Lentilactobacillus curieae: one gene and its partner. The protein of the gene in region 1 interacts with the protein of each later gene in a pairwise test. Links are inferred from orthologs where the notes say so. Each region holds a gene or a part of one and is shown in the gene's direction. Other genes may lie near its edges.

What was found.
Region 2: the proteins of recA (region 1) and dprA interact in binary tests that used the Bacillus subtilis proteins (3 or more experiments, as listed by UniProt). The link is inferred for Lentilactobacillus curieae from one-to-one orthologs.

What each region holds. Positions count from the first base shown.
Region 1 is NZ_CP018906.1:2,035,544-2,046,811, reverse strand. Bases 7,706-10,559 are described here. They hold recA (recombinase RecA), read left to right. Parts: upstream 7,706-8,507; coding sequence 8,508-9,611; downstream 9,612-10,559. Other genes in these bases: rny (ribonuclease Y), read left to right, coding at 9,817-10,559; PL11_RS09910 (CinA family protein), read left to right, coding at 7,944-8,414; pgsA (CDP-diacylglycerol--glycerol-3-phosphate 3-phosphatidyltransferase), read left to right, coding at 7,706-7,876. In the rest of the region: PL11_RS09955 (septum site-determining protein MinC), read left to right, coding at 1-64; septum site-determining protein MinD, read left to right, coding at 57-863; PL11_RS09945 (amino acid ABC transporter permease), read left to right, coding at 1,306-1,959; PL11_RS09940 (amino acid ABC transporter ATP-binding protein), read left to right, coding at 1,971-2,606; PL11_RS09935 (amino acid ABC transporter substrate-binding protein), read left to right, coding at 2,618-3,472; EF-P 5-aminopentanol modification-associated protein YfmF, read left to right, coding at 3,641-4,918; EF-P 5-aminopentanol modification-associated protein YfmH, read left to right, coding at 4,905-6,185; PL11_RS09920 (helix-turn-helix domain-containing protein), read left to right, coding at 6,266-7,273; more of pgsA, read left to right, coding at 7,295-7,705; more of rny, read left to right, coding at 10,560-11,268. UniProt on the Bacillus subtilis protein: Multifunctional protein involved in homologous recombination, DNA repair and competence.
Region 2 is NZ_CP018906.1:1,888,027-1,905,068, reverse strand. What follows is about bases 6,055-8,898. They hold dprA (DNA-processing protein DprA), read left to right. Parts: upstream 6,055-6,963; coding sequence 6,964-7,833; downstream 7,834-8,898. Other genes in these bases: topA (type I DNA topoisomerase), read left to right, coding at 7,915-8,898; PL11_RS09215 (ribonuclease HII), read left to right, coding at 6,166-6,927; ylqF (ribosome biogenesis GTPase YlqF), read left to right, coding at 6,055-6,179. Outside these bases: PL11_RS09255 (ABC-F family ATP-binding cassette domain-containing protein), read left to right, coding at 1-1,065; PL11_RS09250 (thymidylate synthase), read left to right, coding at 1,081-2,031; PL11_RS09245 (dihydrofolate reductase), read left to right, coding at 2,042-2,530; PL11_RS09240 (DegV family protein), read left to right, coding at 2,622-3,467; PL11_RS09235 (DUF459 domain-containing protein), read left to right, coding at 3,564-4,400; PL11_RS09230 (YpmS family protein), read left to right, coding at 4,458-5,057; PL11_RS09225 (YozE family protein), read left to right, coding at 5,079-5,294; more of ylqF, read left to right, coding at 5,307-6,054; more of topA, read left to right, coding at 8,899-10,029; PL11_RS09200 (C69 family dipeptidase), read right to left, coding at 10,303-11,733; PL11_RS09195 (2-hydroxymuconate tautomerase), read left to right, coding at 11,868-12,056; glycerol kinase GlpK, read left to right, coding at 12,174-13,682; PL11_RS09185 (Cof-type HAD-IIB family hydrolase), read right to left, coding at 13,751-14,578; PL11_RS09180 (RsmF rRNA methyltransferase first C-terminal domain-containing protein), read left to right, coding at 14,672-16,030; fni (type 2 isopentenyl-diphosphate Delta-isomerase), read right to left, coding at 16,078-17,042. UniProt on the Bacillus subtilis protein: Protein that helps load RecA onto ssDNA during transformation. Binds cooperatively to circular ssDNA, is able to bridge different segments of DNA. Favors the loading of RecA onto SsbA- or SsbB-coated ssDNA and formation of RecA-DNA filaments.

The sequences.
Region 1 (11,268 bases):
TGAGGATTTAAACGAGATTAACCCAAAGTTCTTTAACCAGATTGGAGGAGTCAATAATGGGTAAAGCGTTAGTTATCACTTCAGGTAAAGGTGGTGTTGGTAAGACAACTTCTTCTGCCAACATCGGTACCGCATTAGCAATGATGGGCAAAAAGGTGGTATTGCTTGACCTTGATATTGGTTTGAGAAACCTTGATGTTGTTTTGGGGTTAGACAACCGTATCATGTACGATATTGTCGATGTGGCAGCAGGTCGCGCTAAATTAGCACATGCCCTGGTAAAGGATAAGAGATTTGATGATCTCCTTTATCTATTACCAGCCGCACAAAATACTGATAAGACTGCATTAACAGAGGATGAAGTTGTTGAAATCGTGGAAGAATTAAAACCAGATTTCGATTATGTCTTAATTGATTGTCCTGCAGGAATTGAACAAGGATTTATGAATGCAATTGCTGGTGCAGACGGTGCTTTGATTGTTACTACACCTGAAATTTCGGCAGTCCGTGATGCTGATCGCGTCGTTGGATTGCTTGAAACCCATCCACTAAAGGAAGAACCATTATTAATCATTAACCGTATTCGGACGCACATGATGAAAGATGGTTCAGTGATGGATGTTGATGAAATCACCCATCATTTGGGAGTTGAATTATTAGGGATTGTGTTTGATGATGACGCCGTTATTTCAACTTCTAATCATGGTGAACCAATCGTATTAGATTCAGATAATCCTGCCGGTCAAGGATATCGAGATATTGCGCGTAGAATTACTGGCGAATCTGTTCCTTTGATGGAAATGAAGGAAGAGTCAAAAGCTTCGTTCTGGCAAAAGTTTACTGGTTGGTTTAAAAAGAATTAGCTATTTGAACTTGACGAATGGCTTATCTTTAAGTATTATTTAAACTAACATTTTACATTAATAAAGACTATGATCAGAAATCTAGGTTATCAACTTCTACAGAGAATCATCAATTTGGTGGAATGATGATGTTGGCGATGCTTAGTTCACATCTGGGAGTCATTTTCCTGAAAGCTTTAGTAGGGAAAAACGGTGAGCACGTTATTGCTGAAGTTTAGTTACTAAACTCTTGAGGTCTACGCTGTAGACGAACATGAGGTGGCACCACGATTTAACAATCGTCCTCTTAGGCTTTTGCCTAAGAGGATTTTTTGTTTTTCAAAGTAGTAATTAAACTTCTTGAGGTAGTGGGCGCGAGTCCACTACGAATTGAGGTGGAACCGCGAAAACCATCGCCCTCTTGGTAAATTATCAAGGGGACTTTTTTTATGGAGGAATTATTATGTTAGATTATTTAGGACAAATTTTACCAGCATTATTATCTGGAACAAAAATGACATTATCAGTATTTTTTTGGACATTAATTGCCTCAATTCCACTAGGAGCAATTGTGGGTTTGGGCATGTTAAGCAAGTTTAAGCCCTTAGTTTGGCTAATTAACTTCTATGTTTGGTTGATGAGAGGAACGCCATTGTTGCTGCAATTAATAATTGTCTTTTATGGGCTACCTTTGATGCATCCTTTTGCAATTGTTTTTCCTCGGTACGAAGCGGCTTTATTTGCATTTATATTAAACTACACCGCATACTTTGCAGAAATCTTTCGGGGCGGTTTTCAAGCAGTTCCCAAGGGTCAACTTGAGAGTGCTCGGGTACTTAGACTTACGTATTGGCAAACAATCCGCTACATCGTAATCCCACAAGTGTTTAAAATTGTGTTGCCATCCATTGGAAACGAAGTTATCAATTTGATCAAGGATTCATCATTGGTCTACGTAATTGGTTTAGGAGACCTACTACGCGCTGGAAACGTTGCTAGTGCAAGGGATGTCACATTATTACCGCTGATTTTTGCAGGGGTAATTTACCTGTTATTGACGGCTGTATGCACAGTGATCCTAAGATTAATTGAAAAGAAATCCAGTGTTTGGAGATAGGAGTGTCATCAATGTTAGAAGTAAAAAATTTAGTTAAACGATTTGGAAACAGAACGATTATTGATGACCTGTCTGTACAGGTTAAAGATCAAGAAATATTATCAGTGGTTGGACCATCCGGAGCTGGAAAAACAACTCTTCTCAGGTGTATTACTGGATTAGAGAAGGTTGACTCTGGTGAATTTTACTGGGATAACCAAAAGTTTGATCCAACTGATTCTAATCCCAAAAACATGATTATTGGGGTGGTTTTTCAGGACTATCAATTATTTCCAAATTTAACGGTATTGGACAATATTACTCTGGCACCCAGATTGGTTAAGAAAGAAAGCCTAGATGAATTAGAAAAGTCAGCTAGCGAACTTTTAGCACGGTTGGGCCTCGAAGGAAAAGAAGATTTATACCCATATCAGCTGTCAGGTGGCCAAAAACAGCGGGTCGCTATTGTTCGGGCTTTGGCAATGAATCCTAAGGTTCTTTGCTATGATGAGCCAACATCTGCACTTGATCCCGAGCTGAGAGATGAAGTTGCCAAAATTATTATCGATTTGAAGCAACAAGGAATGACTCAGTTAGTTGTTACCCATGATATGGATTTTGCAGAAAAAATTGCTGATAATATTTTACGGGTTGAGCAACTGAAGTAAGGGGTGGTTGGATGAAGAAGAGATTGATTCGCAGTTTGTTCGCAGTGACATTGATAATGATTCCGCTACTTTTATCAGGTTGCCGAATTGAATCACGACAAAAATTAGAGAGTAAGCCTGACACCTGGGAGACCGTTCAGAAGCAAAAGAAGATTGTTATTGGTCTTGATGATAGTTTTGTTCCAATGGGATTTCAGACTAAGAGTGGCAAAATTGTTGGTTACGATGTTGACCTTGCCAAAGCTGTTTTCAAACAGTATGGAATTAAGGTTGATTTTCAGCCAATTGATTGGTCAATGAACGTTACTGAGTTGCGCAATGGGACGATTGATTTAATTTGGAATGGTTTTTCAATTACGCCGCAAAGATCTAAGGCGGTTTCGTTTAGTACTCCATACTTAGTGAACGACCAAATTTTAGTTACTAAGAAGAAAAATAACATCAATAGTTTTGCGGACATGCAGGGTAAAGTTGCCGGGGTCCAAAATGGATCCGCTGGGGCAATGGATATTGATAACCAGCCTAAGTTGCTGAAAGATCGGATCAAGGGTCACAGTCCCGTATTGTATGATTCCTTCACAGATGCGTTCATTGATTTGAATTCAAACAGAATTCAAGGGTTATTGATAGATAGCATTTATGCTGACTATTACATTGCTCACCAGTCTGACCGAAAATCATTCAAAGTTATTAAAAGCAATTTTCCAAAGGAATACTATGGCGTTGGAATGCGAAAAGGTGATACAATGCTCAAGCAAAAAATTGACCAAGGCCTAAAGGAATTAGCTAAGAATGGTAAGTTAAAACAAATTGACCAGAAGTGGTTTGGAAGTAAAGTATCTTCACCTCTTTTAAATAATAAGTGATTATCGTAGATTATTGAGTATAGCGAGCGTTACGGACGATTAAAAGTTCTGTAGCGCTCATTTATTTGGTTAAAATTCAGTTTTTTTATTAATTTGAAACATTCGCTATTGAGATTTTGGCCTGGTTCATTTACCATGAAATTTGTGATTCATCCAAGGAGGATGCTTGTGAACGAAATTAAATCAAAAAATTATCGAATTTTTACTCATAATACCGATAAATTTAAAACTACCAAAATTACTATTTACTTTACGCTTAAGTCAGATGAGAAGAACTTTGCGAAAATGGCGCTATTGAGTGAATTACTCGGAAATGCCACAAGTAAATATTCCAGTGAGACGGAGGTTTCTAGACAGCTTTCGAGAATGTATGGTGCCAGTTTCGGAGTTACAGTTTTAAGATACGGAGATGTTCACACACTTCGAATCAATATTAGTTTTCCAAATGATAAATACCTTCCAGATAATCATCACGTTGTTTCAGAAATAATGGGATTCCTCGATGAGGTTATTAATCATCCACTAATAGGTGGTAATCAGTTTGAGGAGAGCTTTTTTAATTTACATAAAGCCAATCTACTCAATTACTTCAACTCAATTATTGAAAACCGCGAATACTATGCAACTATCCAGTTGCAAAAATTAATGTTTCCAAACGACATTAACCACGGAAGCTTTTTATACGGAACAATTGATCAGCTTCAAAAAACCACGGCAGCTGATTTATTTGATTTCTATCAGTGGTTATTAAAAAATGCCAACATTATGGGATTTATCGGTGGTCATATCGATGACGAGTTTGTTAATCAATTAGATGAAATCATTCCCAATACGGATCATCAATTTGTCAAACTAGATCCGTTTGTTAAATTACCGCAAATTGATAAGGTAGCTCGAAAAGAACAAAAATTAGAAATTGATCAAACTGTGTTAACCATGGGTTACGAGTTACCAATTCTTTCAAATGATCCTGATTATTATAATGCAATTGTTTTGAACCAGGTACTGGGTGGCTCACCTCAGTCAGTCCTGTTTAATGATGTGCGTGAGGATCAGAGCCTAGCCTATGATATTTCTTCATCATATAATTCTTTGAACGGAACTTTGTCGGTATCAGCAGGAATCTTACCTCAAAATCAACCGTTAGTTGAAGATTTAGTTGCTAAATCCATTGAAAAAATTATGAATGGAAATATTGACGATACAGTAATTTCGGGAATCAAACAATCACTAATTGACCAGCGAAAATCTAGTGCGGACTCACTTGGGGCACAAATCGAAAAGCTTTTTGTCAAAGAGATTACTAACGCTAGTGTTGATGACGACGACTTTATAGCCGGCGTTAAGTCAGTTAAAAAGTCTGACGTGGTTGACTTAGCCAAGCAAATAAAATTGCGAGCAGTTTTTGCCTTAAAGGGTAATGGAGGTTCGGATGAAAATAATTAATTATCCTGAGTTCAGTGAACAGTTATTTCAAGAGACTCTCCCTAACGGATTGAGAGTATTTTTACACCCCATGGCAGGGTTTAATCGGACCTCTGCCGTACTTAGTGTTAACTACGGTTCAGCGGACTCGAAGTTTGTTCGTGATGGTAAGTTGATCACTCAGCCAGCAGGAATTGCGCATTTCTTAGAGCATAAGATGTTTGATAAAAAAGATTATGATGTTTTTGAGTTGTTTAATAAAAATGGTGGTAGGTCAAATGCGTACACCTCATTCACTAAAACCAACTACGTATTTTCATCAACGGATAATGCAAAGGAAAACCTAGAGTTGCTCCTTAATTTTGTGATGCAACCATACTTTGACAAGCAAAAGGTCGAACGCGAAAAGGGAATCATTTCTCAAGAAATAAATATGTACAAAAATGATCCCGATAATCAGTTATTTACGTCGAGTGTTCAATCTATGTATAAAGGGACATCATTAGCAGATGACATAGCTGGAACTGATGAATCATTGGCAAAAATTACGGTGGAAGATCTGAATTTGGCTTACGATACATTTTACCGTCCTGATAATATGACGTTAATTGTTAGTGGTAACTTAGACCCAGAGAAGTTGATGACAGTTATTCGTGAAAACCAAACGCAGTATCCAAAGCGCAATAGGAATGTTAAATTTGTTGCTCCTAAGCCCGAGGATGTTGAGGGGCGCACAGAAATCATTACTATGGACGTATCAAGACCTAAGGCTGCATTTACTCTAAGAAGTAATTTGGATAAGCAGTTGAGTGGGGATGAAGGATTACGGCACGAATTAGGACTAAATTTATTGATGAACCTGTTTTTCTCAGAAAACTCTTCCCAGTATGATGAGCTTTACCATCAAGGGATAATTGATGATTCATTTTCATTTGAAATTGAAGTTGAACGAGGCTTTCAATTTGCCATGTTGGCTGGAGATACAGATGATCCTGCCCAATTTGTATCAAGCTTAAAGGGAATTGCTGATTCAATTCCTGAATTACTGGATGCAAAGGCAGAAGAATTTGAACTGCAAAAGAGGGAACTGTTAGGTAACTATGTTGCTATGATGGATTCCCCAGAGGCAGTCTCCAATCAATTTTATGGGTTTGACGACAAACCACAAACCATTTACGATGAAATTGAGATTATCAGCAAATTGACATTGGATGACATTAAAATAATTAGTAATAATTTTCTCGCAAACTACACTCCAGGGTGTGTAACGGTTCAAAAGAAAGTTTAAATTATTTTTTAAGGTGTAAATCTGATGAAAATCATATGCTATACTTGACTTAATGATAAAAAAAGTAATGGAGAATCAGTATGGATAACGAAAACCAATCCGTAACAATTGGACAAAAATTACACGATGCAAGGGTGGCCAAAGGTTATACCCTTGATGATTTACAAAAAAATACCAAAATTCAAAAGCGTTATTTAATGGCGATTGAAGATAACAATTTCGATGCTTTACCAGGTGAGTTCTACGTGAGAGCCTTCGTTAAACAATACGCTGACTCTGTGGGACTAAACGGTCAGGAATTGTTAAACGACTTTAACCACAAGCTTCCGGATACTGAAGATCCTGAATATGTTGATCGAGTAAACGATGACAATCCTCAAACTCGTTCAGTTCAACGTAAAGCTGATGAGCGAACTGAGAAAATTCGCCGTTATATTCCGATTGCAGCCGTTTCTGTGGTTGTATTGATCATCTTGATTGCCATTTGGGTTGCTGCAGCTAAAAGCACTAGGAATACTGCAAAGACTGAAATTGAGACTAGCAAAGTTTCTGTTTCTGGATCAAGCTCAAGCAGTAAGTCATCCAGTGCCAAGAAAGCCAAGAAAAAGGCCTCAACTTCAAATACGAAAGTTAGTTTCAGTCAACTGTCAGCAACTGATTCTGATTTAACTTATCGGGTTAAAGGTGCTTCCAAGACGCCTAAAATTAAGCTAAGCGTTACAGAAGCATCAGGATCAGATTCAGCTACTTCTGACTCGTCTGCAACTAGTGCTTGGATGTCAGTAACTGCGGACGGTAGTTCATTGTGGCAAGCTGCTTTAACTGCTGGTAAATCACACACCGTTTCGCTTCCTGCGAATACATCATCAGTAACAATTAATTCTGGTAATGCACCCGTAACCAAGATTTCTGTTGATGGTAAGCAAATGAAGTTGCCAACAGCATCAAGTCAGGTTAGAAACGTTATTCTCCAACTTAACGGTTCAGCAGATTCATCAAGCACTGAAACTTCTTCATCAACAACTGATACAACAACGGATACTACGGGTACCCAAACAGGTACAGATACAGGTACCACAGGATATTAATAAGAATGTTGAGGGCTTAAGATGAATTTACCAAATAAATTAACAATTTTTAGAATCATTTTGATACCATTTTTCATTTTGATTTTAGCGATTCCTACAACAATGGGGGTTATGCAGGTTGGCGGAACAGTCTTAACAGGAAGCCGACTTCTTGCTGCTTTGGTTTTCATCGTTGCCTCGCTAACTGATTTTTTGGATGGTCAAATTGCTAGAAGAAACCATTTGGTCACTAACTTTGGCAAGTTTGCTGACCCATTAGCCGACAAAATGTTGGTTATGACAGCATTTATCTTTTTGGTGGAGTTAAATATGGCACCTGCATGGGTAGTTGCCATAATCGTTTGCCGGGAATTAGCAGTTACTGGTCTAAGATTAATCATCGTTGAAAATGATGGCCAGGTATTGGCAGCCGCTTGGCCAGGGAAAATTAAAACTACAACGCAGATGTTGGCAATTATTTTCTTGCTACTTAATAACGTCTTCTTTGCGGCAATTAACTTACCACTTGGAGAAATTATGTTATACATTTGCTTGTTCTTTACAGTTTATTCTGGGATTGATTATTTTGTTAAAAATCGGTCAATTTTCTCTGATTCTTTTTAAATAATTTTCAAAAGAAGATAATTTTTTATCTTCTTTTTTCGTATCTATATCTTTGGGAGGAATGGTAATGACAATTCAAGAGCGCGTGGTAAATCTTCTGATTGAGAAAGACATTTCAATTACCGCTGCTGAAAGCTTAACTGCAGGTGAATTTCAAAGTACAATTGGCCAAGTGCCTGGAGTCTCAAGCGCCTTTGAGGGTGGTTTTGTGACCTACTCGAATGAAGTTAAGGAACAACTGCTGGGAATTCCAAAAGATGTAATTGATACTTTTGGGGTAGTAAGTGGTGAGACTGTTGTTTGGATGGCAAATCAAGCACGATCAATCCTAAGAAAAGATATCGGGATCTCATTTACTGGAGCTGCTGGTCCTGATTCACTAGAAGGTAAACCAGCAGGAACAGTTTTTATCGGGATTGCGCTTCCGGGTGATAAAACTTATTCAAGGGAGTATCACTTCGATGGTAGTCGAAATGAAATTAGAACACATTGTGTTGAGCAAGGGCTAAAATTAGTTTTGGCGGAAATTGAAAAATAAACGAACTTTTGTTCGCATTTTTGTTGATTTTTTTAAAAATCATTAGTATAGTTGACTAGTAAACATTTCCTAACGGAAAGTGGGAGGTAACGAATGGCTGACCAAAGAAAAGCTGCCTTAGATAAGGCGCTAAAGAGTATTGAAAAAGAGTTCGGAAAAGGCTCCATCATGCGAATGGGAGACAAAGCCGATACCCAAATTTCAACAATTCCAACTGGCTCACTAGCCCTCGATGAAGCACTTGGGGTGGGTGGCTATCCACGAGGAAGAATCGTTGAAATCTACGGTCCTGAAAGTTCTGGTAAAACAACGGTTGCGTTACATGCCGTTGCTGAAGTTCAAAAACGTGGGGGAACTGCAGCATACATCGATGCCGAAAATGCGTTGGATCCTGTATATGCAACTCATTTAGGTGTAAACATTGACGATTTGTTGCTTTCACAACCAGATACTGGTGAACAAGGGCTTCAGATTGCCGATGCCTTGGTTACCAGTGGTGCAATCGATATTGTAGTTGTCGATTCAGTTGCTGCATTGGTTCCACGAGCAGAAATTGACGGTGAAATGGGAGACCAACATGTTGGGTTACAAGCTCGTTTAATGTCACAAGCGCTTCGTAAGTTATCCGGAACAATTAACAAAACTAAAACAATTGCATTGTTCATTAACCAGATTCGTGAAAAGGTTGGGGTTATGTTTGGTAATCCTGAAACCACTCCTGGTGGCCGGGCATTGAAGTTCTATTCAACAATCAGACTTGAAGTTAGAAGAGCTGAACAGATTAAAGATGGAACTGACATTATTGGTAACCGGACCCGAATCAAAGTGGTTAAGAATAAGGTAGCTCCTCCATTTAGAAGAGCCGAAGTTGATATCATGTATGGCCAAGGAATCTCTCAATCTGGTGAACTTATCGATATGGCCGTTGAGAAGGACATCGTTAATAAATCTGGATCTTGGTATTCATATGGTGAGGATCGGATTGGCCAAGGTAGAGAGAACGCTAAGCAATACCTTGTTGACCATCCAGATATTTACGCCGAGGTTGAAACTAAAGTTCGAGAAGCCTATGGGATTCCTGATGATCAATCAGATAGTAAAAAGACTGATGACAAGCCAAAAGGCAAAGATAACAAGGCGGACGACAAAGAAACTAAACCTGAAGCAGAAAGCTTAGATTTAAATATCGACAAATAAAATTGATTTATAGCAAAAAGTAGTGGCTAAATTGCCACTGCTTTTTTGCTATAAATGAAAAATTGCATGAAAACATTGATATTACGATGAAGATGATTGACACTGTCAGGCCAACACATTAGAATAATAGTTGTGTCAATAATCAAATAACATCTTATTATTGGTTTAAACTATAATCATTTTATGATGATTTGGAGGTGAAGTCATGAATATGACTGGAATAATCCTCGCAATCATCGCTATCCTTGTTGCTGGTATAGTTGGAATTATTAGTTTTATATTTGGGAAAACTACCCAGAAAAAAATTCAGTTGCGTGAAGAACAATCTACGAAAAGCAGTGCTAGTGAAATTATTGCAGATGCCAAGAAAAAGGCGGACACATTAATTAAGGAATCTAAGTTAACTGCTCAAGAAGATAATCATCGCTATCGTAGTACTGTTGAGAATGAGCTCAAAAAACGTCGCTCTGAAATTCAAAAACAGGAAGATAGACTTTTGCAGCGTGAAGAGGCTCTAGACCGGAAAGATTCTTCCTTCGAAAAGCGGGAAAACAGTCTTAACCGTAAAGAACAAAGAATTAATAAGGAACAACAAAGTTTAGTATCACAACAAAAAGAAGCAAACTCACTTATTGAAAAACGCCAATCAGAAATTGAACGTGTTGCTGGGTTGTCAAACGACGAAGCGCGCGAAATGATTTTAAAGGAAACAGATGCAAAGCTAACTGATGAAAAGGCTCGAATGGTTAAGGAGAGCTATGATCAGGCAGCTGCTGAAGCTGATGAGAATGCCAAGAAGTTAATTATCGAAGCTATTCAACAGAGTTCAGCAGACGTTGTGTCTGAAACGACAGTTACAGTTGTTAATTTGCCTAATGAGGATATGAAGGGACGAATCATTGGTCGTGAAGGCCGAAACATTCGTACTTTTGAGACCCTTACTGGAGTTGATTTAATTATCGATGATACTCCCGAGGCGGTTGTGTTAAGCGGATTTGATCCAATTAGAAGAGAAGTCGCTAAGATGACCCTTGAAAAATTGATAAAGGATGGCCGAATTCATCCAGCTCGCATTGAAGAGATGGTTGATAAGAGTCGTAAAGAACTTGAGCAACGTATCCAAGAAATTGGAGAAGAAACGTTGTTTGAACTCGGAATCCACTCAATGGGTCCTGATATGATCAAGCTGGTTGGTCAATTAAACTTTAAGATTGTTAATGGTCAAAATCTGTTAAGTCATTCAATTGAGGTTGCTAAGTTAGCAGGCGCATTGGCGTCTGAATTAGGTGAGGATGTTACTTTAGCTAAGCGCGCAGGATTATTACACGATATAGGAAAGGCCGCCAACAGCGGTGTTGAGGGATCTCACGTTGATGTTGGTGTTGATTTAGCAAAGAAGTATCATGAGAGTCCCGTAGTTATCGACTCCATTGCTGCTTATCACGAAGGAAATCAACCAGAATTTATTATTTCTGAGTTAGTTGCAGTTGCTGAAAAGATTGCCATTTCTAGACCAGGTGCACACAGTGAGTCTTTGGAAAGCTTTGTACACAGATTGGATAGCCTCGAAAAGATCACCGATAGTTTCGATGAAGTTGAGAAGAGTTATGCAATTCAAGCTGGTAGAGAAATTAGGGTAATTGCAAAGCCAAACGAT
Region 2 (17,042 bases), 140 kb from region 1 along the record:
GCTCGCTCGACCAAGCAACAGGCTAGGATTAATCGTTTCAATGAGTTAAAGGATAACGTTGGGAACCTGCAAGTAGATGAGGACGTCAAGGTTTCGCTTGGACAGTCTCGTTTGGGTAAAGAAGTTATCAATATTAAAGATGCAAATTTAAAAATTGATAATAAACCAATTTTAGATGACTTTAGCATCTTGATTCAGGGAAATGAGCGAATTGGAATTTCAGGTGAAAACGGAGCAGGAAAAACTTCTTTGCTAAACGTAATTGCTGGAAAAGTTCCCCTCGATTCAGGAGTTGTTAAGATTGGCGAGACGGTAAAACTGGCTTACTATACACAAATTACCGAACCAATCGATGATGACAAGCGGGTTATTTCTTACCTAAGTGACATTGGACAACAAGTTACTAATAATAACGGCGAGAAAATTAGCGTTACTGAATTACTCGAGGAGTTTTTGTTTCCCAAGTTTATGCATGGTACTTTGATTCGAAAGTTATCTGGTGGCGAAAAACGCCGGCTTTATCTATTGAAACTATTGATGGAACAGCCAAATGTCCTGCTTCTAGATGAGCCCTCAAATGATTTAGATATTTCAACGTTAACTGTGTTGGAAAATTACATTAATCACTTTCAGGGAACTGTCATTACCGTTTCACATGATCGTTACTTCCTGGATAAAGTTGCGGACCGGTTACTGATATTCGAAGGAAATGGCAAGATTGAGGAACACCGTGGAAGATTTAGTGAGTATTTAAAAACGGTGGCTCAGCAAAAGACTGCGATAAAAAAGCAAACTAAGGAAAAACAACAGAACGTTGCAAAAGATACCGAAAAGCCAAAAGAAAAAACTAAGTTATCTTACATGGAGAAAAAAGAGTACGCTACAATTGAAGAAGATATTGATAAATTAGAAGCGAAGAAAACCGCGGTACAGCAGGAAATGGGAACTGTTGATGGTAGTGACTACGGAAAACTTTCTGATTTGCAGAACCAAAAAGACGAACTTGATGATAGAATAAATGAAAAGATGAATCGCTGGGAATATCTCTCTCAGTTTGATAATTAAAATGGAGGTTTTTTCATGATTGAGGATGCCTATTTAGACTTAGCACGCTATGTATTAGAACATGGAAATAAGAAAACTGACCGGACGAATACCGGTACGTTAAGTACGTTTGGTTACCAAATGCGCTTTGATTTATCAAAGGGGTTTCCTTTATTGACTACCAAAAAGGTTCCGTTTGGTTTAATCAAGAGCGAATTACTTTGGTTTTTAAAGGGTGATACCAACATCCAATACTTGCTTAAGCATAAGAATCATATTTGGGACGAATGGGCCTTTGAGAAGTATGTGGCCTCTGCTGACTACAAAGGACCAGACATGACGGACTTTTCTCATCGGGCGCAAAATGATCCTGAATTTAACAAAGTTTATCAGGATGAAAAGAAAAAGTTCTGTGAACAAATTGTCAATGATGATACTTTTGCTGAAAAGTACGGCGATCTTGGTTTAATCTATGGAAGTCAGTGGCGTGCTTGGCAAACCTCAAACGGCGAAACTATTGATCAAATTCAAAACGTGATTGATACATTAAAGACTCATCCAGATTCTCGGAGAATGATTGTTTCAGCTTGGAATCCAGAAGATGTTCCATCAATGGCTTTACCTCCTTGCCACACTATGTTCCAATTTTACGTTGCAGATGGAAAATTAAGCTGCCAACTTTACCAACGCTCGGGAGATATTTTCCTTGGAGTGCCATATAACATTGCTAGTTATTCATTACTAACTATGTTGATTGCAAGAGAAGTTGGGTTGGAACCAGGCGAGTTTGTCCACACGTTGGGTGATGCTCATATTTATTCAAATCACATTGATCAGATTAAAGAGCAATTGATGCGTGACCCTCGTCCAGCTCCAAAGCTTTGGTTAAATCCTGAAAAACATAGTATTGATGACTTTGATATGAAAGATATTAAAGTGGAAAATTATGATCCTCATTCAGCAATTAAAGCACCAGTTGCTGTGTAGGGGTGAGCTAATGATATCTTTTATTTGGGCGGAAGCTAACCATGGCGTCATGGGAAATCATGGGACGTTGCCTTGGAAACTTCCTGACGATATGAAGTACTTTAAAGATACGACAATGGGTAACCCAATTGTTTCTGGTTCAAGGACGTTTAGAAGTTACAACCGGCCACTACCTGGTCGGGATAATTATGTGATTTCGACTCATAACGATTTTCCTGAGGGCGTAATTGTGCTATCAAGTATTGATAGCTTTTTAGAGCTCGCTAAAAATAATGGCGATAAGGAATTTTTTGTTACCGGCGGGGCCAACATTTTTAAACAATTACTTGGTAGTGTCGATCGGCTATACCGAACCAAAATTGACCACGATTTTTCTGGTGATACTTACATTCCAGAAATTGATTACACACAATTTGATTTATTATCTGAGACCCAGGGAATTATGGATGAAAAGAACCAATATCCACACAAATTTCAAATCTTTGTTAGAAACAATTAAGTCGTCAGAATGCCGTGTTAAAACGGTGTATCTTTGTTATAATAATTGGTGACTTATTATTTACATTTAAAAAAGGAAACGAGTGGCAAATATGGCAAACGTTAAAATTGTTACAGATTCATCTGCACAATTGAGCGAAGAAGAAATCAATAATTTGGGGATTACTGTGGTGCCTTTGTCAGTTATGATTGACGAAACAGTCTATGTTGATGGGGAAACCATTACTAGAGAAGATTTTGTCAAAAAAATGTTAACTGCGGATAACTTGCCCAAGACAAGCCAACCGCCAGTTGGTAAATTTGTCGATGCTTTCAATCGACTTGGTGAAGATGGCAGTCCAGTTCTCTGTATTTGTATGATGGAAGGGCTTAGCGGTACTGTCAACGCAGCTAAACAAGCTGGTACACTTTCAAGTTCAAATGTAACCGTAATTGATAGTGGCAACATTGACCGTGGCCTTGCTTTCCAAGTTATTAAGGCTGGACAGATGGCTTTAGAAGGAAACTCCATTGACGAAATTCTGTCAGAGCTCGAAAAGGTTAAGGTTCATACAAAGATGTTCATGGGGGTAATGACCCTAGACAATATCGTTAAAGGTGGCCGGTTACATCCATTTGTTGGTGCGGTTACAAACCTATTAAATATTAAGATTATTCTTTCTGTATATAATGGCGATTTAAAAATCAAATCAAAATTACGCGGAATGAAATCAATGAAGAAGTACTGCTTTAATGCACTTGATAAATTGAAGCAAGATGAGAGTCTCAGTTCTGTAGCTATTTCATACGTTAACTCGACTGATTTCATCTCTGAACTTGCTGATCAGGTTAAGCAGTCATTTTCAGATATTCCGTTCTTATATCGCGTAACCTCACCAGTAGTTTCTACCCACGCTGGCGAAGGGGCATTTGCGCTTTATTACTTAGAGAATTACTAAATTGGCTTAGAGACTGATGCAAAACGAGTGTTTTGTACCAGTCTTTGTTTGTTTATGATAAATATTAAAAAAACGATAAAATTTTAAGGACAGTTTATGAAAAAAAGCGTTAAATTAGTAATATCACTCGGCTTATTAGTGTTAATTTGTCTGGGCGGTTGGGTTGGCTTTCGGTGGTGGTCACAATCAAATCGGACCGAAAACATCGATATAACCGCTGTCGGGGATTCGCTGACACAGGGAGTTGGTGATCCCAATAATCGTGGTGGTTATGTGTATATGATTACCAAGAAACTTCAAGATCAGCTGCCCACCTCTAAGGTAACTGCAAGTAATTTTGGGATAGCTGGGGAGACCTCGGTTCAAATTGACTATCGGGTTGATCATAGCCACAAATTGCAGAAAAACATTCAACGTTCGAACGTTATTGTAATGACCTTTGGTGGCAACGACTTAATTCATTTTATTAAACGAAATTTGATGATGGAACAGAAAAGTACACTTGATTTACAGTTAGCCACATTTGAACGGGATTATGCAAAGAATGCGAATAAGTTACTCGCCGACGTTCGAAAGCAGAATCCTGATGCACAGGTATATGTGTTTGGAATTTATAATCCAGTTTACGTTTATTTGCCACAAGTGAAATTTATCAGCCAAGCAATCAACCAGACTAATAAATTAACCAAGTCGACAGTAAAAAATCATAAAAATATGTACTTTGTTCCCATCAGCAACGAATTGTCTGATGGAAAGTATCAAACTCAAGAACAACACAAGAAACTAATACGTGATGCTCAAAAACAGCCTAGTCTTCAGCATGGTCTTTCAGCAAACTCGATTATTGAATTATTTGGTTCAAACAACGATGACAAAAATAATTTAATTTCTAACGATGACCATTTTCATCCAAACAAAAAGGATATCAAGTGATGACACAACAGCTGTACAAAAGCATGAAAACACATTTACCGGTACTAAGGAGTAGCGATGAGAAAAAATAATCAACAAAAACAGCCATATAAAATTGCCTTTTTCAGCTTGCTTGGTGTCATAATTGCCGGTTTTGTAATTATGATAGGATTGATGTTTGCTGGGTCAAGGACTCCAGTATCTTCAACAACTGATAACTCTAGTCGCCAAGCGGTAGATATAACTTTAAACAAAAGTCAGGTAAATGACTTAGCCGACTTTTATTTAGATAAAATCCAAAAGGAGCAGTCAGGCTCAATTAAGTATCGATTCCAGGTTAAAGACGATGGAATTGTGTATGGAAAATTAAAATTACTGGGTGCTGATGTCCCTTATGCATTGTCGTTTACGCCTAAAGTCACAAAGAGCGGAAATGTTGAGTTAGATGCTAATAAATTGTCGATTGGTAGACAACGGTTGCCTTTGCGGTTAGTGTTATTATACGTAAAGAGCAGTTACCACTTACCTCAGTGGGTCTCAATAGATCCTGCTGCCAAAAAAATCAATTTAAATATTACTAGTCTCAATGGCGCCGAAGGAATTAACTTCAAAGCAACAAAGATAGATATGGCTGGTAATGGAAAGTTCAAACTAAAAATTTTGTTACCAAAAGAGTAATTAAGTGAAGGTGTATCTAATATGAGAAGGACGTTTTATCAATTTTTGATGACAAAGCGTAATCCGGGAAGCATTGACCCGGAGGCAGAATTTGCAAACAACGCATTTTACGACCAATCTTTCCCCAAGCAATCAACTGATTTTGAGGAAATTTCAAAGTACCTTGAAGAAAACGCTGGTTACTTACCCAGCATGGATATCTTTGATAAAGTATTTAATGAATACAGAGAATCTTAATGGAGGAACAACATGGGAGTTAATATTCAATGGTTTCCAGGCCATATGGCCAAGGCGATTCGCCAATTCGAAGAAAATGTTTCGTTAGTCGACATCGTTTTTGAAATTCTTGATGCCAGGATTCCACTATCATCAATGAACCCTGAAGTTAAAAGAATTAGTGGTGATAAACCACACCTTTACATCATGACTAAGCGCGATTTAGCTGATGAAAAGCAAACTAGAGAGTGGTTGGAGTACTTTGATTCAATTGGACAACCAGCAATGGCAGTTGACGCAAAGACAAAGTTTGGGACTAACTCAGTTCTTAGTAAAATTAATCCAATCTTGAAGGATAAGCTTGCTCGAGAAGAAGCAAAGGGCATGAAGAGTAGACCAATTAGAGCCGTGAGTGTTGGGGTGCCAAACGTTGGTAAATCAACAGTTCTTAACCGATTAGTAAATCGTCGTGCCGCACAAGTTGGAAATCGTCCTGGAGTTACCAAGGGACAACAATGGTTGAAATCTAGTGAAAAATTAGAGTTATTAGATACTCCAGGAATTTTATGGCCAAAATTTCAAAGCCAAGAGATTGCCAATAAATTGGCTTTGACTGGGGCGATTAAAGAGAGTGTTTATTCATCTGATGACATCGCTCTTTATGCATTGAGCCAGTTTAGAACTTCCCTTCACCAAGGCCTAGCAGAACGTTATCGTTTGAGTGAATCTGACTTTGAGCTTTCGGATGTAGACCTGCTTCTTAAAATAACCAAACAAGTGGGTATGCAAGATGATTACATGCGAGCAAGTGACCGCTTAATTCAGGATGCAAGATCTGGAAAATTAGGTGGATTTACTCTAGATTCTGTTGCGGATTTAGAGGAGTCAGATAATGCAGACTATTAGTGTAATAAAAAGCCTGTTGGCTGATGTTACTGAGCTCGATGATCCACTATTAGAAAGCTTAAGTGGCGATCCTAGAAAAGGTGTTATCCAGGCGTTAACTTCATGTAAGCGCCGCATTAAAAAGGATAATCAGCGAAAAGTAGCCTTTCAGGCACGGTTTAAGTTCGAGCAGAGCCTGTGGCACAAAGGTATCAATTACGTTGCCGGAGTTGATGAAGTTGGCCGAGGTCCATTAGCTGGCCCAGTGGTTGCTGCCGCCGTAACTTTACCGTCTGACTTTGATCTGATTGAAGTGAATGATTCAAAACAATTGAGTGACAAGAAACGCCAGCTTTTAGCTCCACAAATCAAACAAGAGGCGCTCGCATATGGCTTTGGGGTAATCAATAATCAAATTATCGACTCCGTAAATATTTACGAAGCTGCTAGACTTGCGATGAAAGACGCGGTATTATCTTTATCGCCACGCCCAGAGCAGTTAATCGTTGACGCAATGAACGTTCCGGTATCAATTCCCCAGTTGGATATGGTCAAGGCAGATTCCCAGAGCATCAGTGTTTCAGCCGCAAGTATCATTGCAAAAGTTTACCGAGATGAAGTAATGGCAGATTACGCAAAGATATACCCAGAATATGATTTTGATACTAATGCTGGGTATGGAACCAAAAAGCATCTTGAAGCTCTTAAATCGGTTGGGCCTTGTCCAATTCATCGACGGAGTTTTTCACCTGTCGCAGATAATCTATGACCCAAATCCGTATCTATTACTTAAAAGGGTGATTAGATGCGTTTATCTGAGTTCTTATTAATAGTAAAGAAAAGTTCTGGATTGGGGTTAAAGTCTGAATATTTGTTGTATCAGGCGCTGAAAAGTTTTTCTGATTCGGAGATTGAGTGTCTTGATGCAACAGCAATTATCGAAATTTTAAAGATTCCCAAAAGTAGGCAAGCGAGATTTACTTCCAGTTTTAACGAGCAGCGTAGTCTTGAAAAACAGGGTAAGTTAAATTATGATAATTGGTTGTCAATCACTGACGATAGATACCCAAATCAACTAAGGGAAAGTTATTTACCACCAATTGGTTTTTTCTATCAAGGTAACTTAGATTTATTAAAGACGCCAATGCTTGGAGTAGTTGGCAGTCGGACAGCAACTGATTATTCAAGGAACGTTTTAAGCCAAATCGTTCCTGATTTATTGCTACATAATCTGACTATCGTGTCAGGTTTAGCCCGGGGGGTGGATTCTTTAGCTCATCGAATATCACTTGCTAATGGAGGTAAGACGATTGCAGTTATTGGAACTGGAATTGGTCGATATTATCCAAGTGAAAATCGTAAGCTCCAAGAACACATAGGTGAGCACCAATTATTGATCAGTGAGTATCCAGAAAGTATGGGACCAATGCAACATCACTTCCCCGAAAGGAATCGGATTATTGCCGGCTTGTGCCAGGGAGTGTTGGTTACTGAAGCTAAATCTCATTCTGGAAGTTTGATTACAGCTAACCTGGCCCTGCAAAATAACAGAGAAGTATTCGCGATTCCCGGGCCAATTAATGCTCAAATGTCTGTTGGCACCAACGAGTTGATTTTGGCAGGCGCCAAACCAATTTTAGCTGCAGAACACGTTATTGAAGAGTTATTGTGTTGACACTCAGAAATTTGTGCAATATGATATGAAAGATTTGTGATTCCATTTTATGTAAATAACAAATATTCGAAGGGAGAACACATGGCAACAACAACAAAGACAAAAACAAAGTCCAAAGCCAAACGTAAAGCACCTAAAAAGAACTTAGTGATTGTTGAGTCGCCTGCTAAGGCAAAGACAATCGAAAAGTATTTAGGTCGCTCATACAAAGTTGTGGCCAGCAAGGGACACGTTCGTGATTTGCCTAAGAGTAAGATGGGGGTCGATATTGATAATGATTATGATCCTCATTACATCTCGATTCGGGGAAAAGGCGACACTATTAAAGAACTTAAATCTGCTGCCAAAAAGGCAAAGAAAGTTTACCTTGCAGCCGATCCGGATCGTGAAGGAGAGTCAATCGCATGGCACCTTTCCCATGTACTTGATTTAGACCCTGATGATAAGAACCGGGTCGTATTTAACGAAATTACAAAGGACGCCGTTAAGGAGTCATTTAAACATCCACGTGGAATTGATATGAACTTGGTTGATGCACAACAAGCTCGTCGTATTCTTGATCGACTTGTTGGTTACTCAATTTCACCATTATTATGGCAAAAAGTTAAGAAGGGATTGAGTGCTGGTCGAGTACAGTCAATTGCACTATGGCTGATTATTCAACGAGAACACGAAATTCAAGAATTCAAGCCACAAGAATACTGGACAATTGATTCTAAATTTAAAAAAGGAAGATCACAGTTTGCCGCAAACTTTTACGGAGTTAACGGTAAGAAGAAAGAACTGCCAAACAATGAGGCGGTCGAAAAGATTCTTCAACAAATTGATAAAGACCAACCTTTCGACATCATAAAAGTTACTAAGAAAGAAAGAAAACGTCAGCCTCAAGCTCCATTTACAACAAGTACTTTGCAACAAGAGGCCAACCGTAAGCTGAACTTTAGAACTAGAAGAACCATGATGGCAGCTCAGCAATTATATGAAGGAATTAATATTGGTAAGGAAGGCAGCCAGGGTTTAATCACGTACATGCGTACTGACTCAACCAGAATTTCCGCGATTGCTAAACATGAAGCTTCAACCTTTATTCACGAAGAATACGGTGAAGAATATGCTGCCACCAAGCCAATTAAAGGTAAGATGCCTGAAGGAGCACAGGATGCCCATGAAGCTATCAGACCGACCTCAGTATTCAGAACTCCAAAGAGTTTGAAAGAATATTTGAATAACGATCAATTCAAACTATACCAATTAATTTGGTCACGTTTTATGGCTAGTCAAATGACTCCTGCAGTAATGGATACCATGGCAGTAACCATTGAACAAAATAACGTTACCTTTAAAGCCAATGGTTCAAAGATGAAATTTGATGGTTTCTTGAAAGTTTACGGGGACGGCAAGGAAAAGGATAATATTTTACCTGACCTTAGTGAAGGTGACACCGTTAAGCTAGCTAATACCAACCCAGATCAACACTTTACTCAGCCACCTGCTCGTTATAGCGAAGCAACGTTGATTAAGACGTTGGAAGAAAAGGGAGTTGGTAGACCGTCAACATATTCACCAACTTTAGAAACGATTCAAAAACGATACTATGTCAAGCTAGTTGGTCGGCGTTTCGAACCAACTGAGTTGGGAGAAATAGTTAATGATATTATCGTTAAATATTTCCCCGATGTGGTAAACGTTGATTTTACAGCCAACTTAGAGGGCGATTTGGATAAAGTCGAAGATGGAATTGAAGACTGGGTCAAGGTCGTCGATTCATTTTACAAACCATTCTCTGAGGAAGTTGATTCAGCTACCGAAAAAATGGAAAAAATCCAAATTAAGGATGAACCAGCTGGATTTAATTGTGATATTTGTGGTGCCCCAATGGTTATTAAAATGGGACGTTACGGGAAGTTTTATGCTTGTTCACGTTTCCCAGATTGTCGTAATACTAAGCCAATCGTTAAGGAAATCGGTGTGATTTGTCCTAAGTGCCACAAGGGACAAGTTATTGAAAGAAAATCCAAAAAGAATAGAATCTTTTACGGTTGTTCTAGATTCCCTGATTGCGATTTTGTTTCTTGGGATAAGCCAATTGGTCGCGACTGTCCGAAGGATGGCCACTTCTTAGTAGAAAAGAAGGTTAAGGGTGGAGTTCAAGTTGTGTGTCCTAATGGCGACTATGAAGAACCCGCTCAAAAATAGGGAGTGCTACAGAAATCTTTGATTTCGTCTTAGCACCCCCACAAGGATGGGAGCACTACATGAATCTTTGATTCAGTCGTAGTGCCCCGACAAAAGCAACAGATAGTGAATTTCGCGAACAGCGGGATTCACTCCTGATGCTTACTGTCACGCATGCGCTTATTTATGATAGTGGCAGTGTGAATTTATAATAAATGAGTATAGTAACAAAAAGGAGCTACGATGCATTTCATCGTAGCTCCTTTTTATTGCGAAAATTTTGTTACTCAAAAATTACAAATTAACGTCTTGTTTATAATTGATTGGAGAAAAGTCAGTCGACTTTGTAATCAATTTACTAATCAATGAGTTATATCCATCCAAGCCGGCTTTCGCATTTTTAAAGTTGACCTTTGTGACATAGGCTTGTAATTCTTTACCAGACATTTCTTTAATTGCCTTGTCGGCAGTCATTAGGTTCTGGTTAAATTCAATCCGTAGGTTTTGCTGGGTTTCACTTAGGAAACCGCCCAGCTCGAGGTAGTGAGAATCAACTAATACACCAGCTTGTTTGTATACCCAATAAGCTTTGCCGGGTTCATACTCGCCCTTAGTGTCTTGATAGTAGTCGGGTGTATCAGTAGCTCCCGCATAAAATGGAACAAAGACACTCTGAGCTCCGACCCCCATTGATAACCACTGCAAATTGGCTTCAATTGGCATGTCCGGGCGAATTTGCAAGATGTGAGCCTCTTGTGTCTTAGCAACACTAACGGGCCTAAAACGTCTCTTATCTTTGTCTGAGCCTTCGCCAATTGGATCATACTCTGTCCCTTGGTAGTGAGAACTGAGATAATCTTGGACATCGAAGGCACTTAACTTTCGATTAGCACGGTGAAGAAATGGAATGTCAAAATCAGTTGGCAGGTGCTCTTCATTTGGTGAAAACATCTTTACCCCGTACCAAACACGTGGGGTATTGTAATAAGTATCTGATAAATCAGAAGTACCAAAAATTTCTCGAAAGTTAAAGCTAGTTTCCAATGGATCAGGGTTTAAATGATTCTCATTTACAAACTCACGAATCCCGGTTGACCACATGAAGTTATCTGAATCTGAGAAGTCAATATTCTGAATAGCCATCTGATTGGCAATCACTGCGTAGGCGTCATCGGGAATTCTAATCGCAACCCAATTATGGCCACCACCAGTTTCCATATACCAAGCATCATTGCTATCAGCAAACAAAATTCCGTTAGACTCATCCGTACCGTAATGTTCAATGATTTGTCCGAGTCTAGCAACTCCTTCTCTTGCTGTTTTTACGTAAGGTAAGACAACGGTGATCATAGCTTCTTCACCGATCCCGTCTTTAACCAGTGGATCCACGGCCAAGACTCGGTCATTAGTGTAGGTGCTTTCAGTCGCACTCATTGCCACACCGAATTCGTTAAACCCATTTTCTTCGAATAAGCCAAATTTATTAGTCCATTCAGGAGTTGCTGAATATTGTGCTTGGTGAGATTCCAACTGCATGGTAAACCCGTTATCAGTGGACTTAAATGTTTGTTTCTCGTTAAAGTCCTTAGCAGGATGAACAACGTAGTTTTTTGGCCATGATGCTTTACTATCTTCGTTTCTAGCAATCATTATTGAGCCATCAATACTAGCTTTTTTCCCAACAATCATACTGGTACATGCTGAATAGTTTCTAATTGGTTTCATGGTAGCCTCCAATTTTTTAATAATGATATTGTAACATCATTCAATGCTTTACGATGGAAATTTACCATACCTGTTGTTTACCAGAGCTGATTAAAGTATAATTTTTGTAAACTAATTTATTGGAGGACTATCTGATGCCAATCGTAAACATTAACTTAATCGCTGGTAGAAGCCAAGATCAGCTTAAAGGACTTATTGAGGACGTAACTAGTGCAGTTGTAAAAAATACTGGTGCTCCGGCAGAACACGTTCACGTAATCCTCAACGAAATGCAACCCAACCGTTACAGTGTTGGTGGCGTTCTAAAGAGTGACGAAAAGTAAAGGAGATCCGGAAACGGGTCTTTTTTATTTGGTGAGCTAATGGTGTAACCGCTTCAGGTATTGTATAATAAACTAGATGTAATTCGAGTAAATAAATGATTGAAACGGAGAAAAAGTATGAGTGACGAACAATACATAATGGCTGTGGACGAGGGGACCACTAGCACTCGGGCGATTATTTTCAATAATGCTGGTGAAATTGTGGCTAAGTCTCAAAGAGAGTTTCACCAATACTTTCCAAAATCTGGTTGGGTTGAACACGACGCCAACGAAATTTGGAATGCTGTTCAATCAGTGATTTCGGAATCTTTGATTGGTGGGGACATTCCACCTTACAAAGTTCGGGGGATTGGGGTCACAAATCAACGTGAAACCACAATTATCTGGGACAAGAATACAGGCGAGCCCGTGTATCACGCGATTGTTTGGCAATCTAAACAAACTGCGGGGATTGCGGATAAGCTTAAATCCGATGGGCTTAGTGATATGATTCATGAAAAAACCGGATTGGTGATAGATTCTTATTTTTCTGCAACTAAGATCATGTGGATTTTGGACAATGTTCCAGGAGTTCGGGAACGAGCAGAAAGGGGCGACTTGCTCTTTGGAACCATCGATACTTGGATTCTCTGGAAACTAACTGGCGGCAAAGTTCACGCAACGGATTACACCAATGCTAGCCGGACGATGCTATTTAATATCCATGATTTGACCTGGGATCAAGATATTCTGAAAGATTTAAATATTCCTGAATCATTGCTTCCTGAAGTAAGGCAATCATCAGAAGTCTATGGCTATACTGCAGGTTATACTTTTTCTGGCGTTCAGGTTCCAGTTGCTGGAATTGCCGGCGATCAACAGGCTGCTTTGTTTGGTCAAATGGCTCTCGAAAGAGGAATGGTTAAGAATACGTACGGAACTGGTGCATTTATCGTGATGAACACCGGCGAAGAACCAACTCTTTCTAACAATGGCCTGTTGACCACGATTGCTTATGGAATTAATGGTAAGGTGAATTACGCCCTTGAAGGAAGTATCTTTGTTGCGGGCTCTGCTATTCAGTGGTTACGTGATGGAATGCAAATGGTTAAGGAATCTCCAGAATCCGAGCAATTGGCACTTGAAGCTGAGTCCTCAGAAGGCGTCTACGTTGTTCCAGCCTTTACAGGGTTAGGAGCACCTTTCTGGGATCAAGACGCCAGAGGAGCTGTTTTAGGACTAACTAGAGGGACAAATAAAGCTCAGTTTGTAAGGGCTACCTTAGATTCATTAGCATACCAAACTCGTGACGTTGTTGACACAATGTCAAAAGAAACTGGAATTGACATTAAGGCACTCGCAGTTGATGGTGGTGCTGCTAACAATAATTATCTGATGCAATTTCAGGCTGACATTTTAAATACTCCAATTAAGCGGGCATCAATTTCTGAAACTACCGCTTTAGGAGCTGCCTACCTTGCGGGATTGGCGGTTGGTTTTTGGAATAACGTTGAAGAAATCAAGCAAACGGTCAAAACTGGTGATGAATTTGAACCGAAGATGGCTGAGGATGAGAAGGAAAGACTTTATTCTGGTTGGAGAAAAGCTGTTGAAGCAACCAGATTGTTTCACCCAGAATCAGAATAAAAAATAACAAAAAAAGGCTGGCTAAGGATAAATATCCTTTAGCCAGTCCTTTATTTTATAATTAAATTCTACAAGCCAACCGCAATGTCCATATGATCTTTAAGGTACCTTGCAACTCCGTCTTCGTCATTAGTGAAGTCCGTTACGTCAGTTGCGATCTGTTTAATGCTTGGAATTGCATTCTTCATGGCAATTCCATGACCAGCATAACTAATCATGGATTGGTCATTAGCTTCATCACCGAAAGCATAAATATCATCTTGACGAATTCCGTAGTAATCAGATAATACCTTCAGCCCAGTAGCTTTCTGAATTCCTTTTGTTGTCACTTCAACAACTGCGTGCGGGCCTCCCCACGGTGCAACGTCAACCACATCACCAAAATTAGCTCTAGTGTATGCCATAAAACTTTCCTTGGCTTCCGGTTGAAGTTCAACCGTGATGCTAATTGGATTATCCTTTAAGCTCTGTTGATTAAGAACTTCATTTGATTTGATTACCGTTGGGAAGAAGCCAAAACTATTTCTTGCACCATGGTTGGCCAAAAACATGTTTCTACCTTCAACCGCTAACAAGTTAATTCCAAGCTGCTTGCTTTTTTCTAGTAAATCCATTACGATATCTTTTTCAATTGTGTACTGGTATTCAAGTTCCCAGTGGTTATGTGGTAAAATACCTAGGTTACCATTGAAGTTGATCATTGGCGTATTTAGTCCAAGATCATCATAAAAGTTTTCAGAAATTCGGTTAGGGCGGCCAGTTACAATACTGACAACATAACCTTGTTGTTGAGCAGCCGCGATTGCCTGCTTAGTTTTAAAAGAAATTGCTGGCTTGTCGTTTAAAGTCGTCCCGTCTAAGTCAAGGGCGATTAATTTTTTTGCGATAAGTATCACTCCTTAGTCCATATGGCGTTTATAGTAACGTAAATATCGATTGGGGTCAATTAGACTGAACAATATATAATTTGCTTGAAGGAGCATCATAACGTGGAACTACCAACGGATTTTAAACAAAAATACACAGATTTATTAGGCGAAACGGAAGCAAAAGAATTTTTTGCTGGTTTCGAAAAAGAACCTAACCATGGTTATCGAGTCAACCCCTTAAAAAGGGGGTATACTGCAAAGTTACCAATTGGCACAAAAGCGGACCATTGTGAATTTGGCTATTTCGGTAAAGTAGACGGCAAATCATTAACCCACCAAAGTGGCTTAGTCTATAGCCAAGAACCAAGTGCAATGTATGTTGGTGAAGTTGCGCATCCGAAGCCAGGGGAACGAGTTTTGGACCTTTGTGCGGCTCCTGGTGGTAAAACTACTCATCTAGGCAGTTTTATGGAGAATCAGGGCCTTCTGGTTGCCAACGAAATTGATAGTAAACGAGCTGGAGTATTGGCTGAAAACATCGAGCGTTTTTCCATCCGAAATGCGGTGATCACGAATACCAATCCAGAAAAAATTGCCAGTGCCTTCCCAGAATATTTTGATAAAGTTCTAGTGGATGCCCCTTGCTCTGGTGAAGGAATGTTTAGAAAAGACCCAGCAGCTATGGATTACTGGAGTCTTGATTATCCAGGCCAGTGTGCGACCCGCCAACGCGAAATTTTGACGGAGGCTGTTAAGACAATCAAACCTGGTGGTGAACTAATTTATTCAACCTGTACTTTTGCTCCAGAAGAAGATGAACAAATAATTTCATGGCTGGTTGAAAACTATGACTTTACGATTAAACCAATTAAGAAATTTGCCGGTATGGATGATGGTCGTCCGGAGTGGGGCAATGGTAATTCTGATTTAAGTAATTGTGTCCGTTTATTTCCGTTTCACTTCAACGGTGAAGGCCACTTTATCGCGAAATTGGTGAAAGGCAACGGCAAAGTGTCATCAAAGATCAAGCCTTTCTGGAAAAATAAAAATCTTCAGCGTCCAAATAAAGACCAGACGGACTATTTTAAAAAGTTTTTACAAGAAAACCAAATCGATGCTGACTTCAAAGACTTAGTTGTTTACAAAGATTCCTTGTTTTCAAGTAACTATGATTTACCTGATCTCAGTAAGGTGAAAATTGTTAAAATCGGCTTTCCTCTTGGCGAGTTTAAGAAGGGGAGATTTGAACCTAGTTTTGCTTTGGGATTGGCATTAACTGAGAATGAGAACAAGCATCAGTTGAATATTGATGATGATCAGTGGCGTAAATATGTTCATGGTGATACGTTTACAATTACTGAATCTAACCCCAAGGGTTGGTACCAATTAGTCTGTGAAGGCTTACCAGTTGGATTTGGTAAGTTAGTGGGGACAACGGTGAAGAATTTCTTCCCCAAGGGACTTAGATATCAAGCTTAAATAAAAAGCGTCTCAGACTTTCGTTATGAAAGCCACTGAGACGTTTTTTAAAATAATCCGCTACCGCGTTGTTTTTTATATGCTGTTAATTGTGGACTAAGGATTTGGTCTACCTTAGTTAAGTCAGAGATTTTTTGAGAATTGGTTAAAACCATGATGGTCTTTAGTCCGTATATCCAATCGTTAACGTGTTCCACAACGGTTTCATCTTCCGGATACGTTAACAGTTGATGAAGAAATTCGCCAGACATTCCAACCAGTTTGGCACCAAGTGAGAAACATTTTGCCATATCTAATGGATTTTTAACGCCACCAGATGCAATGACGTCGATATCCAAATTAATGGGTGAGGCTTCAAGTAGGGATTCAGGAGTTGTCAGTCCCCAATCCGCCATATAAGGCATGGTCTTGTCGGAACGGCGGAAATTTTCAATCTTTGCAAAATTGGTTCCACCCATACCACTAACGTCAACAATTTTTACGCCTAGTTGCGTTAATTCAGTAATAGTTTGTTGGCTCATTCCAAAGCCGACTTCCTTGACGATTACCGGAACCGAAACTTCATCAATAATATTTTTGATGTTGTCAATAAAGTTAAATTCACGATCTCCTTCAGGCATCACCAGCTCCTGTGCCGCATTAATGTGAACTTGCAGTGCATCAGCATTAATCATTTCCACCGCTTTGTTTGCCACGTCAGCTCCGTGGTTAGCTCCAATGTTAGCAATAACGATTCCATCTGGGTTGTTCTCCCGAACGACGGAGAAGCTTGCCTCCTGAGTTGGGTCACTTATCGCAATACTTTGAGAACCAACTGCCATTGCCAGGCCAGTGTTTGCTGCAATTTTTGCAAGCCTTTGGTTTATTTTCGCTGACTGTTCGCTACCACCAGTGATTGCGTTGATAAAAAATGGCACTTTGAACTTAAGATCAGAAATTTCAGTACTAATATCAACATCGTCTACATTAAAATGCGGAAGTGATGTTGGCACTAAGCGTATGTCATTAAAAT